One region of the Labrys sp. 22185 genome, then DNA from elsewhere that is predicted to be linked to it. Evidence: predicted binding sites of a transcription regulator. Region 1 holds the regulator's gene; each other region holds the start of a gene.

Region 1 (4,117 bases):
ATCGTGCTTGCGATCTCCCGCATGCTCGTGCGCACCAACGCCAAGTAAGGGAGAGCATCATGGCCCATCTCGCCCAAAGCAGCGCCCGTCTCGCCCGCCGCCGCGCCCTCGACTATGCCTACAAGGTCGTCTCGATCAGCTTTGCCGCGATCTCCCTGCTGGCGCTGGCCTGGATCCTGTTCACGCTGCTGCGCGAGGGTCTGCCCTCGCTGACCATGGACCTCTTCACCAAGGACATGGCCGATGGCGGCCTGCGCAATGCCATCGTCGGCTCTCTCGTCATGGTACTGCTCGCCCTCCTGATCGGTGCGCCGATCGGCATCATGGCCGGCACCTTCCTGGCCGAGGCCGGCCGCGGCAGCAAATTCGCCGATGCGGTGCGCTTCATCAACGACATCCTGCTCTCGGCGCCGTCCATCCTGATCGGCCTGTTCGTCTACCAGATGATCGTGGTGGCGACGGGCGGGTTCTCCGGCTGGGCCGGTGTGGTGGCGCTGGCCATCATCATCCTGCCGGTGGTCGTGCGCACCACCGAGGACATGCTGGCGCTGGTGCCGATCAGCCTGCGTGAAGCCGCCTTTGCCCTGGGATCGCCGATGTGGAAGGTCATCACCTTCGTGACCTGGCGCTCGGCTCGCACCGGTATCGTCACCGGCATCCTGCTGGCCCTGGCCCGCGCCGCCGGCGAGACCGCACCGCTGCTGCTCACGGCCTTCGGCAATTCCAACTGGTCGCTCAATCTCGGCAATGCCTTTGCCAGCTTGCCGGCTGCCATCTACCAGCTCGCGCCCTACCCCGATCCCAAGGCCGTCTCGGTGGCGTGGAGCGGCGCCCTCCTCATCACCGCCGGCGTGTTGGCGCTCAATATCCTGACCCGCTTCGTGCTCGCTCCCAAGAAATGAGTGCTCCCATGTCCGCTACCCCCCAAGCCTCCATCGCGGTTGCCGAACGCCCCCTCGCCGATCCAGCCGCCGCCGTGAAGCTCAAGGTCGAGAATCTCGACTTCTATTATGGCGAGAAGCATGCGCTCAAGGCCATCAATCTCGACATGATCGACCGGCAGGTCACCGCCATGATCGGTCCCTCCGGCTGCGGCAAGTCGACCCTGCTGCGCGTGCTCAACCGCATGTACGACCTCTATCCGGGGCAGACCGCCAAGGGCCGCGTGCTGCTCGACGGCCAGAACGTCATCGGCAAGGAGATCGACCCGGCGGTGCTGCGCGCCCGCATCGGCATGGTGTTCCAGAAGCCCACGCCCTTCCCGATGTCGATCTACGACAACATCGCCTTCGGCGTGCGGCTGCATGAATCCATCTCCAAGGCGGAGATGGACCAGCGTGTCGAATGGTGCCTGACCAAGGCCGCCTTGTGGAACGAGGTCAAGGACCGCCTGCACGCTTCGGCCCTCGGCATGTCCGGCGGCCAGCAGCAGCGCCTGTGCATCGCCCGCACCATCGCGGTGAAGCCCGAAGTCGTCCTGCTGGACGAGCCGACCTCCGCGCTCGATCCGATCTCGACCGCCAAGATCGAGGAATTGATCGACGAATTGAAGCGGGACTTCACCATCGTGATCGTCACGCACAATATGCAGCAGGCGGCGCGCTGCGCGGATGTGACGGCCTTCTTCTATCTGGGCGACCTCATCGAAGTCGGCCAGACCAACAAGATGTTCACCACCCCGAACGACAGCCGTACGCAGGATTACATCACCGGCCGCTTCGGCTGATCCCTCGGCCAGCGTCGAATTCATTTGGAGGCGGCATGTCCGACCATATCGTTACATCCTTCGACCAGGAACTGCGCGAGCTGCGCAACATGATCGCCGAAATGGGTGGCTATGCCGAGAAGAGCGTAGCCGACAGCGTCGAAGCCCTGCTCAAGCGCGACACCCAGCGCGCCAAAGCGGTGATCGATCTCGACGCCGCGATCGACAAGTTGCAGCGCCAGGTCGAGGACCGAGCCATCCTGATCATCGCCAAGCGCCAGCCGTTGGCCCTCGACCTGCGCGAGATCGTCTCGGCCCTGCGGGTGGCCAACGACCTCGAGCGGATCGGCGACCTCGGCAAGAATGTCGCCAAGCGCGTGGTGGCCATCCACAGTCACGCCCAGCCGGCCCAGCTCTTCGGCGGTTTCGACCACATGGCCGACCTGGTACTCGAGCAGCTCAAGCAGGTGCTCGACGCCTTCGCCCAGCGCAATGTCGAGGAAGCCCTCTCGGTCTGGCGCTCGGACGGCGAGATCGATGCGATGTATACCTCGCTGTTCCGCGAATTGCTGACCTACATGATGGAAGATCCGCGCAATATCGGCTTCTGCACCCATCTGCTGTTCTGCGCCAAGAACATCGAGCGCATCGGTGACCACGCCACCAACATCGCCGAGACGGTCCACTATCTCGTGACCGGTGAATCGCCGGCCGGAGAGCGGCCCAAGGCGGACAACAGCACCGATCTCGTCGACCTTCCTGTGCCGGCTAAATAACAAGGGATAGGCCATGCCTCCCAAGGTTCTGATCGTCGAGGACGAAGAAGCGCTGACCCTGCTGCTGCGCTACAATCTCGAAGCCGAAGGCTATGAGGTGGATAGCGTCGCACGCGGAGACGACGCCGAGATCCGCCTGCGCGAAAGCGTGCCGGACCTGGTTCTGCTCGACTGGATGTTGCCGGGCCTGTCCGGCATCGAATTGTGCCGGCGTATTCGCATGCGGCCGGAAACCGAGCGCCTGCCGGTGATCATGCTCACGGCGCGCGGCGAGGAAACCGAACGCGTGCGGGGCCTGGCCACCGGTGCCGACGACTATGTCGTCAAGCCCTTCTCCGTGCCCGAGCTCTCGGCCCGCGTGCGTGCCCTGCTGCGCCGGGCCAAGCCCGATCACGTCGCCTCCCTGCTCAAGGCCGGCGACATCTCCCTCGACCGCGAGACCAAGCGCGTCCATCGCGGCAATCGCGAGATCCGCCTCGGCCCGACCGAGTTCCGCCTGCTCGAATTCCTGATGCAGGCACCGGGACGCGTCTTCGCGCGCGAGCAGTTGCTCGACAGCGTCTGGGGCCGCGACGTCTATATCGACGAGCGCACGGTCGACGTGCATGTCGGCCGCCTGCGCAAGGCGATGAACCGCACGCGCGAGATCGATCCGATCCGCACCGTGCGCGGTGCCGGCTATTCCTTCGACGAGACCTTCGCCAAGCAATCCTGAGGGCGTTTCGTGGGCATTGCCCGCTCGCTCCGCTTCGCCAAGGCTGCGTTGCGCCCTCACCTCGTTCCTACGGGGAGAGGGTGAGGGGCTGCGCGACGTAGAGAGCAAGAGTGGGCGACGATATCCGCCCTCCTCCCTCGCCGCGCAGTCACGCCGCCAAATCCGCCAGGCGTGCCTGCAGATAGTGGCGGATGGCCGGATCGCTCTCCAGGCCGATCGCCCGCAAATAGGCATTGCAGGCCTCCTCCGGTCTGGCGGCCCGCACCAGCAAGTCCGCACGCGCGGCCCAATAGGGCTGGTAATCGACGATGCGTCCGTCACCGGCGACCTCGTCAAGTGCAGCCAGACCAGCCTGCGGCCCCATGAGGCGGGCGAGCGCCACGGCCCGGTTGATGGCGGCCACTGGAGAAGCTGTCAGCAGAACCAGGGCTTCATACAATATGACGATCGCGGCCCAGTCCGTCGTCGCGCAGATGCGTCGATGGGCATGGGCCGATTGCAGCGCGGCTTCCAGCTGATAGCGGCCGATCTGGCGGACCTGGCCGGCCCGGGCAAGCAAGGCTTCGGCCTCCTCGATCAGCCCCGCATCCCAGAGCGCGGTGTCCTGCTGCTCCAGCGGAATATAATCGCCATCCTGGCCGCGGCGCGCCGCCCGCCGCGCTTCGGCGTGCAGCATCAGGGCCAGCAGCCCCAGCACTTCAGGCTCGCCGGGCAGGAGCGAGGCGAGCAGCCGGCCGAGCCAGATACCCTCCGTCGACAGATTGCGCTCGCGGGCATGAGCCCCTTCCGGATCGGCCCAGCCTTCGGCATAGACGGCATAAACGGCCTCCAGCACCGCGTCGAGACGGCCGGGCAACTCGTCGGGCTCCGGGATGCGGAAGGGGATGCCGGCTTGCTTGATCTTGGCCTTGGCCCGCACCA
Region 2 (4,117 bases), on a different contig from region 1:
CCCGGAAACGCCTGGTGTTGGCGAACAGCCTTTCGCGCAGATCGTCGCCGGCCTGCGCCAGCTCGATCGCCTTCATCGAGCCGGCCGCCACAGGCGGGGCGAGCGAGTTCGAGAACAGATAGGGCCGCGCGCGCTGGCGCAAGAGGTCGATGATCGGCTGGCTGGCAGCGACATAGCCGCCCATCGCTCCGCCCAGCGCCTTGCCGAGCGTGCCGGTGAGGATATCGACCTTGTCCTCCACCCCCGCCCGGGCGGGGGTGCCGCGTCCCTCGGGACCGATGAAGCCGGTGGCGTGGCAATCATCCACCATCACATTCGCCCCGTAGCGCCCAGCAAGATCCGTGAGCGTCTTCAGGTCGGCGAGATAGCCGTCCATGGAAAATACGCCGTCGGTGGCGATGACGATGTGGCGGGCATTGTCGGCCTTGGCTGCCTGCAACTGCACTTCGAGATCGTTCATGTCGCCATTGGCGAAGCGATAGCGCTTGGCCTTGCACAGGCGCACGCCGTCGATGATCGAGGCATGGTTCAGGCTGTCGGAGATGATGGCGTCCTCGGCGCCGAGCAGGGGCTCGAACACCCCGCCATTGGCGTCGAAGCAGGCGGCGAAGAGTATAGCATCATCCTTGTTGAGATAGCGGGCGATGGTGCGCTCGAGTTCGCGGTGCAGGGTCTGCGTTCCGCAGATGAATCGCACCGAGGCCATGCCGAAACCATGGCCGTCCATGGCCTGTTTGGCGGTGGCGATGATCTCGGGATTGTCGGCTAGGCCCAGATAATTGTTGGCGCACAGATTGAGCATCGGCCGCCGGCCGGCCTCGGCGGCCACTTCGATGCGGGCGCGTTGCGGGCCCGCAATCTCGCGCTCGCTCTTCCACAAACCGTCCTTGGCGATTTCCGTCAGGGTGGATTTGACATGATCGACGAGCGACATCGGGCGGCTCCCTTGTACCTGTTTGGGTTCACAGGCCTAAGCCAAAACCAGCCGCGCTTCAAATGATGAGATCATGCCGAAAAGAGATGAGAACAGACGAGCGCGCCGATCTTCGAACCGGTCGGGCAAGCAGGCATCCTCGGCCGCAGGAAAAGGCGGGTCCGAAGACCCGCCCTCAACCTCTCAGTACGTCTTCGGCACGTACATTTCCGACGGCACGGGATGGCGCACATAGTCTTCATGGCGCTCGCGGTCGGGCAGGATCACCGGCGGATGCTCGACTTGGCCATAGGGGATCTGATTGAGCAGATGGCTGATGCAGTTGAGGCGTGCGCGCTTCTTGTCGACCGCCTCGACCACCCACCAGGGCGCTTCGGGAATATGGGTACGCTCCAGCATCACTTCCTTGGCCCGGGTATAGTCTTCCCAGCGCCGACGGGATTCCACGTCCATCGGGCTCAGCTTCCACTGCTTGAGCGGATCCTGGATGCGCATGTTGAAGCGGAATTCCTGTTCCTCGTCAGTGATCGAGAACCAGTATTTCAACAGGATGATACCCGAGCGCACCAGCATGCGCTCGAATTCCGGCGCGGAGCGGAAGAACTCCTCATATTCGGCATCGGTGCAGAAGCCCATGACATGCTCGACACCCGCCCGGTTGTACCAGCTGCGGTCGAACAGCACCATTTCGCCGCCGGCCGGCAGATGAGCGACATAGCGCTGGAAGTACCATTGCGTGCGCTCGCGCTCGCTGGGTGCCGGGAGGGCTGCCACGCGGCAGATGCGCGGATTGAGGCGCTGGGTAATGCGCTTGATCACGCCGCCCTTGCCGGCGGAATCGCGCCCCTCGAACAGCACGACCACCCGCAGCTTGTTGTGCTGGATCCAGTCCTGCAGTTCGACCAGTTCGTGCTGCAGGCGGAAGAGCTCGCGGAAATAGATCTTGCGGTCGAGCGTATCGCGCTCCTCCAGCTCGGGCGCGTCCCCCAGGATACGGTCGAGGCGGGCCTCCTCCAGCTCCAGTTCCAGCTCCTCGTCATAGCCGTCGGCAATCTCCTGCCGGATGCGGTCGAGATTGGGTCTGCTATCCGCTGGCGTGGTCATGCGAATACTCCTTGCGAGAAGGCCGCTTCGATCGGCCGGGCATGTCTCGGGCGCCATAGGCCCATGCTTTGATGAAGCCCGTAGTGCAGGAATATTTCAGTTATGTGACAGACCCGGCAAGCACTCCTCCAAGGCTCAGCTCGTCTTCAGCCATTCCACGGCGCGGTGTGCGATGGCCATGACTGGAGCATTGGTATTGGCGCTGACGATCTCGGGCATCACCGAGCAATCGAACACACGCAGTCCCTCGACGCCGCGCACGCGCAGTTGGGAATCGAGCACCGCCATCGGATCATCGTCCCGGCCCATGCGCGCCGTCCCGACCGGATGGTAATTGGTCTTGACCATGCGCTTGCAATGGGCGTGCAGGTCGGCATCGGAAACCTTGTCAGCGCCCGGCAGCATCTCATGGGAAATCTTCTCCTTGATGGGCGAGGTGGTCAGAAAGGAACGGGCAAAACGCAGGCCCGCGATCATCAGGCGGATATCCTCGGCATGCTTGAGGAAGCCGCCATCGACGACCGGTGGCTCGAGTGGATCCGCCGAGCGCAACCTCACTGTCCCCCGCGATTTCGGCCTGAGCAGGCAGGTGGTGAAAGTGACGCCGTCGCAGGCAGTGACGTCGGTGATGTCGCGGTCGAGATAGACGGTCGGCACGCAATAGATCTTCAGCGAGGCATCGGCCTGCGCGTCGTCGGGATTGGTGAAGACGCAGGCTTCCACGCCCGTGGTGGTCACCGGCCCCTGCTTGCGCAACAGGTAGTCGAGGCCGTTGCGGATCATGTTCCAGCCTTTGTCCTGGCCGAAATAGCCATAACGGCCGTTGGAGGCGGCGATCAGCGGCACCTCGCAATGATCCTGCAGGTTCTCGCCCACGCCCGGCAGATCCACCTTGGGCTTGATGCCGTGGCGCAGGAGGTGGTCGGCCGGGCCGATGCCGGACAGCATCAGGAGCTTGGGCGTGACATAGGTCCCGGCGGCCAGGATCACCGTGGCGGCGGAGACCCTGTGAGTCCGCCCGCCTTCCACATATTCGACCCCCGTGCAGTGGTTGCCTTCGATGACGAGGCGGGTCACAATCGCTTCCGTGGTGATGGTGAGACGTTCGTCGCCGCGCACCAGCGGCAGGAAGGCGTCCACGGCCGAGCAGCGGCGCTTGGCCACCGGATCCATGGTGCCCTGCATCAGGCCCACGCCGCGCTGGCGCCCGGAGTTGAAATCGGGATTGAGCGGCTCGCCCAGGGACGGCAGCGCCTGGAGGAAGGCCTTCGTCATCTCGCAGGTATGGAGCGGCCTCGTGACCTTGAGCGGGCCGGCGGTGCCATGCACCGGCGTGTCCAGGTCGGCATTGCCTTCCATCGCAATGAAATGGGGGAGGATATCGGCATAGCGCCAGCCCTCCGCCCCGTAATTCTCGGCCCAATTGTCATAGTCGTCAGGCTGGCCCCGCATATAGACCATGGCGTTGACCGAGGAACCGCCGCCGAGCACCCGGCCCTGAGGCACGATGGTGGCGCGCCCGTCGAGCTGGGGCTGGCGCTCCATCTTGTGCATGGTGAGATAGGTGTCCTTGGCCAGATATTTCATGTAGCCGGCCGGCATGTGCATGATCGGATTCATGCGGGCGGGGCCGGCTTCCAGCATCAGGACGCGCTGGCCAAGATCGCGCACGAGCCGCATGGCGGTGACGCAGCCCGACGAGCCGCCGCCGACGATGATGGTGTCGTAAGTCATGGCCATTCGAACCCGCCCCATTTGTCTGACGAGTTCGTTGTGTTTCACAACTTTAGCTGAAGTGCAAACGGATTAGACCGTCGGAGGCGCCCCTGCCCCCAGGGTGATCAGCACGATCTCGGGCGGCACGCCGAAGCGCACCGGCAGACCCGTCATGCCAAGGCCACCCGAGACGACGAGGTGGCGATCCCCCTCGACGATATGGCCATAGGCAAAGCGGTTGCCATAGCGCGAGGGCACATGAATGACCCCGACGCCAGGCAGGACCACCTGCCCGCCATGCGTATGGCCGCAGACCGTCAGGGCGACATGATCGGGCACGTCGACGAAGATGTCCGGTTCATG
Region 3 (4,117 bases), on a different contig from region 1:
CCGCTTTCACACCCGCGTGCCGGTGGTGGCGCCCGAACGGATCACGGACGAACTCATCGAAAGTCTCGACAGCCCGAAGGGCGTGTTCGTCGCCCTGCACGCCAACCATGTGCGCGAACTCACGCCCGCCGCGCGGGAAGCCTGTACGCGGCTGGTCAAGGCGGGAATCGCCATGGTCAGCCAGACCGTCCTGCTCAAGGGCGTCAACGCCACTGCCGAGGCGCTGTCGGCCCTCTTCCGGGCGCTGCTCGGCCTGCGCATCAAGCCCTATTACCTGCATCATGGCGACCTCGCCAAGGGCACGAGCCATTTCCGCACCACCATCGCCGAGGGCCAGGCGGTGATGCGGCAATTGCGCGGAAGTCTCACCGGTCTCGGCCAGCCCACCTATGTGCTCGACATCCCCGGCGGACACGGCAAGGTGCCGATCGGACCTGGTTATCTCGACGATGGCGAGAACGGCCCTGTCGTGACGGATCCGCGTGGAAACAGGCACGATTATCGCGGCTAGGCACGCCCGGAAGCGAACGAAGGGTAGCCCCGTCATGCTTGGCCCCGCTACCACCAATGCCGACATTTGATCGAAATACCCGTTTGAACGGCGGCGTTCACGAGGTCTCGGTGCACCAGCCATGGCAAGCATCGGGCCCATCGCTGGATTCGCATGGACACCGCCTTACTTTTGGATAATAGGCCTTATCCTCCTGGGCTTGAGCCGGCGTCTCGCCGTAACTCGCCGATTCGAGGTATAAATCATGTTTCTTCTCGACCATGTCTCGATCGGCGTTCCCGATCTTCAGCAGGCACGGGCGTTTTATGATGCAATCATGAGCGCCCTCGGGGCGCCCAAAGTCTATGACCGGAGCGAGGCCATCGGCTATGGCGAGTGCTGTCGATCAAACGACACGCAATCGACATTCCTGGCTATCTACCTCGACCCATCGAACATCGAAGAGAACAAGCGGCATTGGTGCTTCAAAGCCGCATCTCGCGCCCAAGTCGATGCATTCTATGCCGCCGGCCTTGCGTCCGGGGGTCGCGCGAACGGTGCTCCGGGATTACGAACGCACTATCACGACCATTATTATGCAGCTTTTCTGATCGACCCTGCCGGAAATCGGGTCGAAGCGGTGTGCCACGAGGCGATTTGATCGGTCATTCGCATTCTGGAAAAGCCTATCGGGTCATCAGCTCTGCACCACGATCTCGGTACGGTCCGCGGCGAACAGGCTGAAGATCGCCTGGATCGGCACGCCGTCGGCGTCGATATTGACGCCTTCCACCGTCAGGACGGGGCGGCCGGCCGCAATGTCGAGCCTGGCTGCTTCGTCGGGTGAGGCAAAGCGCGCTCCGACACGGGTCGATACCCGCTTGTAATCATCGACGCCGCAGGCCGCCAAGGCCGGCGTCACGGCCCCGAAGCGCCGATAGGCATCGGCAAAACCGGCAAAGCGCGGCAACGGCAGGAAGGAGTTGCCGAAGGCGATCGGTACGCCGTCAGCCGAACGCATGGTCAGCAGTTTCAGCACCGGACTGCCCGGCGTTATGGCCAGCAGCCCGGCAAGACGCGGATCGGCCTCGATTTCGACGGCCTCCAGCACGATGCCCCCGGGCTCGCGCCCTTCCTGCGCCATGTTCTGGCTGAAACGCGTGCGTTCACCGATCGGATAGGCGAGCCGGGAAAGCTCGACGAAGGTCCCCCTGCCCTGCGCAGTGTGCACCAGGCCCTTGCCAGCCAGTTCACCGAGCGCCCGACGTACCGTGTGCCGGTTGACGCCGAAGCGGGCGGCCAATGCGGCTTCCGTCGGCAATTGCGTCCCGGGAGCCAGCATGCCGCCAATGATCTCGGCCTCGACGAGATCCGCAATCTTGCGCCAGGCGGCGATACCATCGCCGCGAAAGACGGCACCATCCACGGCGCTGCCATCCCCGCGGGGAAATCTGCCTTCCGCGGCGGCGAAATCGCCTGTTGCGACCTGCGACGAAAAATTTCGGGTCGGGACTGGTTTTGTCATGGAAGCGTTGCAGGGTTCCTCATATAGTTGTCTATATCACTAGACAACATGCTGTGCCAGCCTGTTGTGATCCAAGGCAGAGCAATGGTTCCGACATGAATGAGTCCTCCCCAGATCGTCATCGCCAGACGGCGGCCGAGCCCGCTGCCGGACTGAAGGCACGCCAGGCCGTCATGCGTCTTTGTGCCCACGCGACCGGTGCCGAACTCGACCAGGCCCTCTCGACCCTGGCGCCGTTGCCGGCCCATGCAGCACTGCGGCCCGCCTTAACCGGCCTCGTCATGCTGCAGGGCCGGGTCGGCGGCGACGGCGCCGCCTTCAACCTGGGCGAGGCGAGCACATCGCGCGCCACCGTCCGCCTCGAAAACGGGCCTGTCGGCTTTGCCTATCATCTCGGCCGTAACAGCGCCAAGGCCAGCGCCGCCGCCCTGCTCGACGCACTCTGGCAGGACGAGGCCCATCGTGAGGCGGTCGAACGGGCACTGCGGCCGGTGGCTACCCGGCTGAATGCGGAAGCCGGTGTTTCAGCCCGGCAGACCGCAGCGACCCGGGTCAATTTCTTCACCATGGTACGGGGAGAGGACTGATGATCGGCCTTGCACAGGACCAATTTGCACAGGATCTGGCGCCCGGCTTTGCCGATGCGGCAATCGAATCCCAGGCCGTCTTCCGAGCCTGCATGGACGCGCTGGCCCGGCCGGCCCGTCTCCGGCCCCTTGAAACGGGTCTCGTGCCGCCAGCGCCGCTGACGCCGGAGCTGGCGGCCCTTGCCCTCGCTCTGGCCGATCACGAGGCCCCGCTCTGGCTCGATGCCAGGCTGCGGACACCGCAGGTGCGGGCCTATCTCACCTTCCATACCGGCGCCCGCCTGACGGACGCCCCCCAAGAGGCGGCCTTTGCCCTCATCGCAGACGCAGCCGCCTGTCCCGATCTCGCCAGTTTCGCCCAGGGCAATGATGAATATCCCGACCGCTCGACCACGCTGCTGATCGCTCTCGAGCGGCTCGAACCCGGCCATGATCTCGTCTTCACCGGGCCTGGCATCAAGACCGATGCGGGTCTGGCACTCGCGCCGCTTCCCGACGACTTCCGCCGGCAGCTTGGCGCCAACCATGCCGCCTTTCCGCGCGGCGTCGATATCGTCTTCACGGCGCCGGGCAGGATCGCAGCCCTGCCGCGCTCGTCCCAAATTCTTGGAGTCGCCTGATGTATGTCGCCGTCAAGGGTGGCGAGGAAGCCATCGACAACGCTCATCGCCTGCTCGCCCATGTCAGGCGCGGCGACAAAGCGGTGCCCGATCTCTCGACCGAGCAGATCCGCGAACAGCTCACCCTCGGCGTCGACCGCGTGATGGCAGAGGGCTCGCTCTACGATCGAGATCTGGCGGCCCTCGCCATCAAGCAGGCCCGGGGCGACCTCATCGAGGCGATCTTCCTGGTGCGCGCCTATCGTACCACCCTGCCGCGTTTCGGCGTCAGCGTACCCGTCGACACCGACGACATGGCCATTCGTCGTCGCATCTCGGCGACCTTCAAGGATCTGCCGGGCGGCCAGGTGCTCGGCCCGACCTTCGACTACACCCATCGCCTGCTCGACTTCATGCTGGCCGCCGGCGTCGACAGCGAACCGCCGAAGGAAAGGCCCGCATCGGACGAGAAGACGCCGCGCGTCAGCGACCTGCTCGGCGGCGAGGACCTGATTGAGCGCAACGCTGCGCCGGACCCCGAACGCCCGGTGGGCGATCTCACCCGCGAACCCCTGGCCTTTCCGGCCGACCGCGACCTCAGGCTGCAGGCGCTCGCCCGCGGCGATGAAGGCTTCCTCCTGGCGCTTGCCTATTCCAGCCAGCGCGGCTTCGGCCGCACCCACCCCTTCGTCGGCGAGATCCGGCTCGGGGAAGTGGAGGTGGAATTCGTGCCGGAGGAGCTCGGCTTTGCCGTGCCGATGGGTTCGATCACCGTCACCGAATGCCAGATGGTCAACCAGTTCGCAGGCTCTGCCGAAGCCGCGCCGCAATTCACCCGCGGCTACGGCCTGGTCTTCGGGCAGGCCGAGCGCAAGGCGATGTCCATGGCGATGGTCGATCGCTCACTCCGGGCGCG
Region 4 (4,117 bases), on a different contig from region 1:
ACGCCGGCGCGTTCGAGATCGCGGGCCCAGCGTATGTTGGCTTCCTCGTCGAAGCGTGCCTTCAGTTCCACCAGAGCCGTCACCGATTTGCCGGCCTCGGCGGCCTCGGCCAACGCCTTGACGATCGGACTGTTGGAGGAGGTTCTGTACAGCGTCTGCTTGATGGCGACCACGTTCGGGTCGCGCGCTGCCTGGTTGAGGAACTGCACCACGACATCGAAAGATTCGTAGGGGTGGTGCACCAGGATGTCCTTCTGCCGGATGGCGGCGAAGGCATCGGCCCCATGATCGCGGATACGCTCAGGCGAGCGTGGCGAATAGGGCTTGAATTTGAGGTCCGGACGATCGAGCCCGACGAGTTGCGACAATTCGTTGAGGGCGAGCATGCCCTCGACGCGAAATACCGCGTCGTCGGCGACGTCGAGTTCCTCTGTCACGAATTGGCGGATGCTGTCGGGCATGCCGGCCTCGATCTCGAGGCGGATCACCACGCCGCGCCGGCGCTGCTTGAGCGCCGTCTCGAACAGCAGCACCAGGTCTTCCGCCTCTTCCTCGACTTCGAGATCGGAATCGCGGATGACCCGGAAGGAGCCCTGCCCCTTCACGGTATAGCCGGGGAACAGTTTGGCGATGAACAGCACCGCCAGATTTTCCAGCGTGATGTAGCGGGCCGCCCCGGTTTCGGCGAAGTCCGGCAGGCGGATGAAGCGCTCGACCTTGTGGGGCGCACGGATCAGGGCGTTCAGCATGCGCCCGTCGCTCATGCGCTTGAGCTGCAGGGCGATGGTGAAGCCGAGATTGGGAATGAACGGGAACGGGTGGGCCGGATCGACGGCGAGCGGGGTGAGGATCGGGAAGATGTAGCTGAGGAAATAATCGTCCAGCCACGCGCGCTCGGCCTTGGAAAGGTCGCGCGGCTCGGTGATCACGATGCCCTCGAGCAGCAGGTCGTCGCGCAATTCGGTCCAGCGTTTCTGCTGGTCGGTGGCGAGCTTGGACACGGCCTCGCCGATCTTGACGAGCTGTTCGGCCGGCGACAGGCCGTCGGGACTGCGCGCCGTGACGTCCTCGCGCACCTGGCCGATCAGGCCGGCGACGCGCACCATGAAGAACTCGTCGAGATTGCTGGCCGAGATCGACAGGAATCGCAACTGCTCGAGCAGGGGATGGCTCTTGTTGGACGCTTCTTCCAACACGCGGCGATTGAATTGCAGCCAGGAAATCTCGCGATTGATGAAGCGATCCGGGCTGACGCGCAGCGCGATCGAGTCTTGAGAGGGAGCCACGTCACGTGCGACCTCCCGTATCTCATCGCCTTGCATCGCGCTCTCCACCGTCTGTGCCGTGCTGGTCATGGTCGTCAATGCCGCTCGCTATGTCCCGGGCTGCCGTTCCCAATCCCGCCGGTCGGAATCGCCGTCCGCCATGGGGAAGCCTGCTTAGGCCGCCTATATGACAATGCTGTCACATAAAATGGCCGCGCTGGGGAAAATTCGCAAAACTTCGCCCCGTCGCCTGTGGAACCGTCGCTGGCTGCTCAATGAATTGGGCCCGGTCGGAGGAGCGTAGCGGGACCTGATCGCGATCATTCCTCGTCGAATGGCGACGCCAGCACTTCCTTCAGAAGTTCGGCCGCGAGTGCCCGCGTGATCCGGCGGCCGCGTGACAGGCCTTCGCGATCGAGCACGGCAACCACCTGGCGTGCTGCGGCGAAGGAGCGCTCGATGCGTCGGACGAGGAAGTCGACCAGGCTGGAATCGACGATGAGCTGCCGGTCGAGGAAGAGCTTCACCAGCAGCATGCGGAAGAGATCGTCGTCCGGCGTGGCGATGGTCAGGGCCGTCATGGCCCGCAGGCGCGAGATGAGGTCGGGAAGCACAAGACCCCAGCGCTCCGGGGGGTCGTGAGCGGTGATCAGCAGGGAGGCGCCCGCCTCGCCGGCGAGGTTGAGCAGATGGAAAAGCGCCGTCTCGTCGATGCCACGCCCGGCATCTTCGATCACCACCGCCTTATGTGAGACCAGCACGGGGACATTGTCGTCCCGCAGCGTCTCGCCCGTCAGCGTGACCGCGCCTGCGGCTTCGGACCAGATCGCCGCCAGATGGCTCTTGCCCGAGCCCCTCGGGCCGATCAGCAGGGCACGACGCGACGGCCAGTCCGGCCAACGTTCGATGAAGGCATAGGCGGCCTCATTGGACGGCGAGACCAGGAAATCCTCGCGGGCGAACGAGGCCCGCAGCGGCAGATCGAGCGCCAATTGGCGGGGAAGGGTCACGACGAAGGGTCCGATGGCAGCACCGCAGCCTGAGCCTGGCCGACATGGCCGGTATAATACTGGCTGGCGAGGTAGCGCGACAGGGCAAAGCGCACCAGGACGCCGATCGCCGCCGCCACAGGCACGGCAACCAGCAGGCCGATGAAGCCGAACAGGCTGCCGGCGGCCAGCAGGGCGAACATCAGCCAGACCGGATGCAGCCCGACCGAACCGCCGACCAAGCGTGGCGAGAGCACATAGCCTTCGAGAATCTGCCCTGCCACGAAGACCAGAGCGGCATAGACCGGCAAATGCCAATCTGGCCAGACCTGGACCAGTGCCACGCTGACGCTGACCACGAAACCAAGGATGGAACCGACATAAGGGATAAAGGAGGCCAGACCGGTGCACAGCCCGATGAGGAAGCCGAAGCTGACACCGAGAAAGGTCAGGCAGGAGCCGTAGAACAGACCGAGCAGGAAGCAGACCGTCGCCTGGCCGCGCACGAAGCCGGCGATGGCGGCATCGATGTCGCGGAAGATGCCGCGGATGGCGTCGGCATGGTCACGCGGCAGCCAGCTGTCGACACGCGCCACCATATGATCCCAGTCGAGCAGGATGTAGAAAGCCACCACCGGCGTAACGATCAGGATGCTGACCACCCCGATGACAGCCTGGCTGCCCGACCAGAGCGAGGAGACGAAGGTGGCAAGGACCTGGGCCCCCTGCCCGACATAGTCGCCGAGCGACTTCTGGATGTCCTGCAGCCGTTCGGTAAGCAAGCCGCCGAGCCAAGTCTGGTTGAGTTCGCCCAGAATCCGCTGCATGGAGGCCACGATGCTCGGCAGCCTCTCGCGCAAGCCGTTGAACTGCTCGCCCAGCATCGGCACCAGTAGGAGGATCGCCAGCACGATGAGGAAGATGAAGCCGAGCAGAATCAGGGAGGCGGCTGCCCAACGGGGCAGTCCCAGCCTCTCAAGCCTGTCGGCGACGGGATCGAGGAAATAGGCGATCGCCAGGCCGGCGACAAAGGGCCATACCATGCCCTGGAGCAGCCAGATCAGCGCGATGAACAGGGCCAGCGCACCGAGCCAGAAGAATACCTGCCGTTGGAGGCTCATCCATTCGCTCCTGAAGCTCGATCCACACCGTTCTCCCCGGCCAAGCAAGCCTCGTCCGGGACGGCTGAGATGGCGGATGGCCTTCCGCGGCCGGAATATTCATCCGGCCATATGGTTGAGCCACTGGCGCAGATAGGCGGCAGCCGAGGCAATGGTCAAGAGCGTGACCAGGATGGAACCCACTTCGATCAGGAAAGGAAAAGGCCATCCAGTGCCCTTGGCGAACAGCACGAGCGCCACAAAAGCGATCTGTACCGCGGTGTTGAGCTTGGAAAGCATCAGCGGCGCGATCTGTACCGGCTGGCTCATGACCCAGGACACCAGCACGGCGCCGATGATCATGAAATCGCGGAAGACGGCGAGGATAACCAGCCAGGCGGGCACCACACCGACGATCCCCAGCGTGACGAAGATCGAAACCAGCAGGGCCTTGTCCGCCAGCGGGTCGAGCACGGCCCCCAATTCACTGCGCATGTCGAAGCGCTTGGCGATGAAGCCATCGACGCCATCGGAAACGCCGGCAACCAGGAAGGTGACGAACGCCCAGCCCCATGCCCCCGAGGTGATGCACAGCACCGCCAGCGGCACCAGGCAAAAACGCAGGATGGTGATCAGATTCGGTATCGTCATGATCGGATCGTAGCAAACCACGAGAGGGCAGGCACGTCGGGGCGGATTCGCCGGCATCCTCTGCGGTTGTCTGGCAGGTCGGGCGACCCGACGGTGACCTCGGGCATCGCCG

The links. Region 1 encodes PhoB, which activates phosphate uptake and scavenging genes when phosphate is short. Its sites were predicted from a motif close to TGTCATNNANCTGTCAT; they were not measured.
Region 2: a site for PhoB is predicted at 2,132-2,148, ahead of ppk2 (polyphosphate kinase 2). Genes of this name have one in related genera too.
Region 3: a site for PhoB is predicted at 2,010-2,026, ahead of phnG (phosphonate C-P lyase system protein PhnG). Genes of this name have one in related genera too.
Region 4: a site for PhoB is predicted at 1,453-1,469, ahead of ACTJKX_RS07400 (RNA degradosome polyphosphate kinase). Genes of this name have one in related genera too.

The regions. Positions count from the first base shown of each region.
Region 1 is NZ_JBQEPH010000009.1:249,023-253,139, forward strand. It holds gene pstC (phosphate ABC transporter permease subunit PstC) at 1-48, shown strand, start outside; gene pstA (phosphate ABC transporter permease PstA) at 60-902, shown strand; gene pstB (phosphate ABC transporter ATP-binding protein PstB) at 899-1,726, shown strand; gene phoU (phosphate signaling complex protein PhoU) at 1,762-2,481, shown strand; gene phoB (phosphate regulon transcriptional regulator PhoB) at 2,495-3,196, shown strand; gene ACTJKX_RS19615 (RNA polymerase sigma factor) at 3,345-4,117, opposite strand, start outside.
Region 2 is NZ_JBQEPH010000001.1:725,784-729,900, reverse strand. It holds gene ACTJKX_RS03440 (glycine C-acetyltransferase) at 1-934, opposite strand, end outside; gene ppk2 (polyphosphate kinase 2) at 1,118-2,038, opposite strand; gene ACTJKX_RS03430 (GMC family oxidoreductase) at 2,174-3,778, opposite strand; gene ACTJKX_RS03425 (metallophosphoesterase) at 3,845-4,117, opposite strand, start outside.
Region 3 is NZ_JBQEPH010000001.1:311,759-315,875, reverse strand. It holds gene ACTJKX_RS01485 (lysine-2,3-aminomutase-like protein) at 1-511, shown strand, start outside; gene ACTJKX_RS01480 (VOC family protein) at 756-1,151, shown strand; gene phnF (phosphonate metabolism transcriptional regulator PhnF) at 1,188-1,916, opposite strand; gene phnG (phosphonate C-P lyase system protein PhnG) at 2,111-2,602, shown strand; gene phnH (phosphonate C-P lyase system protein PhnH) at 2,602-3,222, shown strand; gene ACTJKX_RS01460 (carbon-phosphorus lyase complex subunit PhnI) at 3,222-4,117, shown strand, end outside.
Region 4 is NZ_JBQEPH010000002.1:602,150-606,266, forward strand. It holds gene ACTJKX_RS07400 (RNA degradosome polyphosphate kinase) at 1-1,322, opposite strand, end outside; gene ACTJKX_RS07405 (hypothetical protein) at 1,586-2,275, opposite strand; gene ACTJKX_RS07410 (AI-2E family transporter) at 2,272-3,375, opposite strand; gene ACTJKX_RS07415 (CDP-alcohol phosphatidyltransferase family protein) at 3,475-4,005, opposite strand.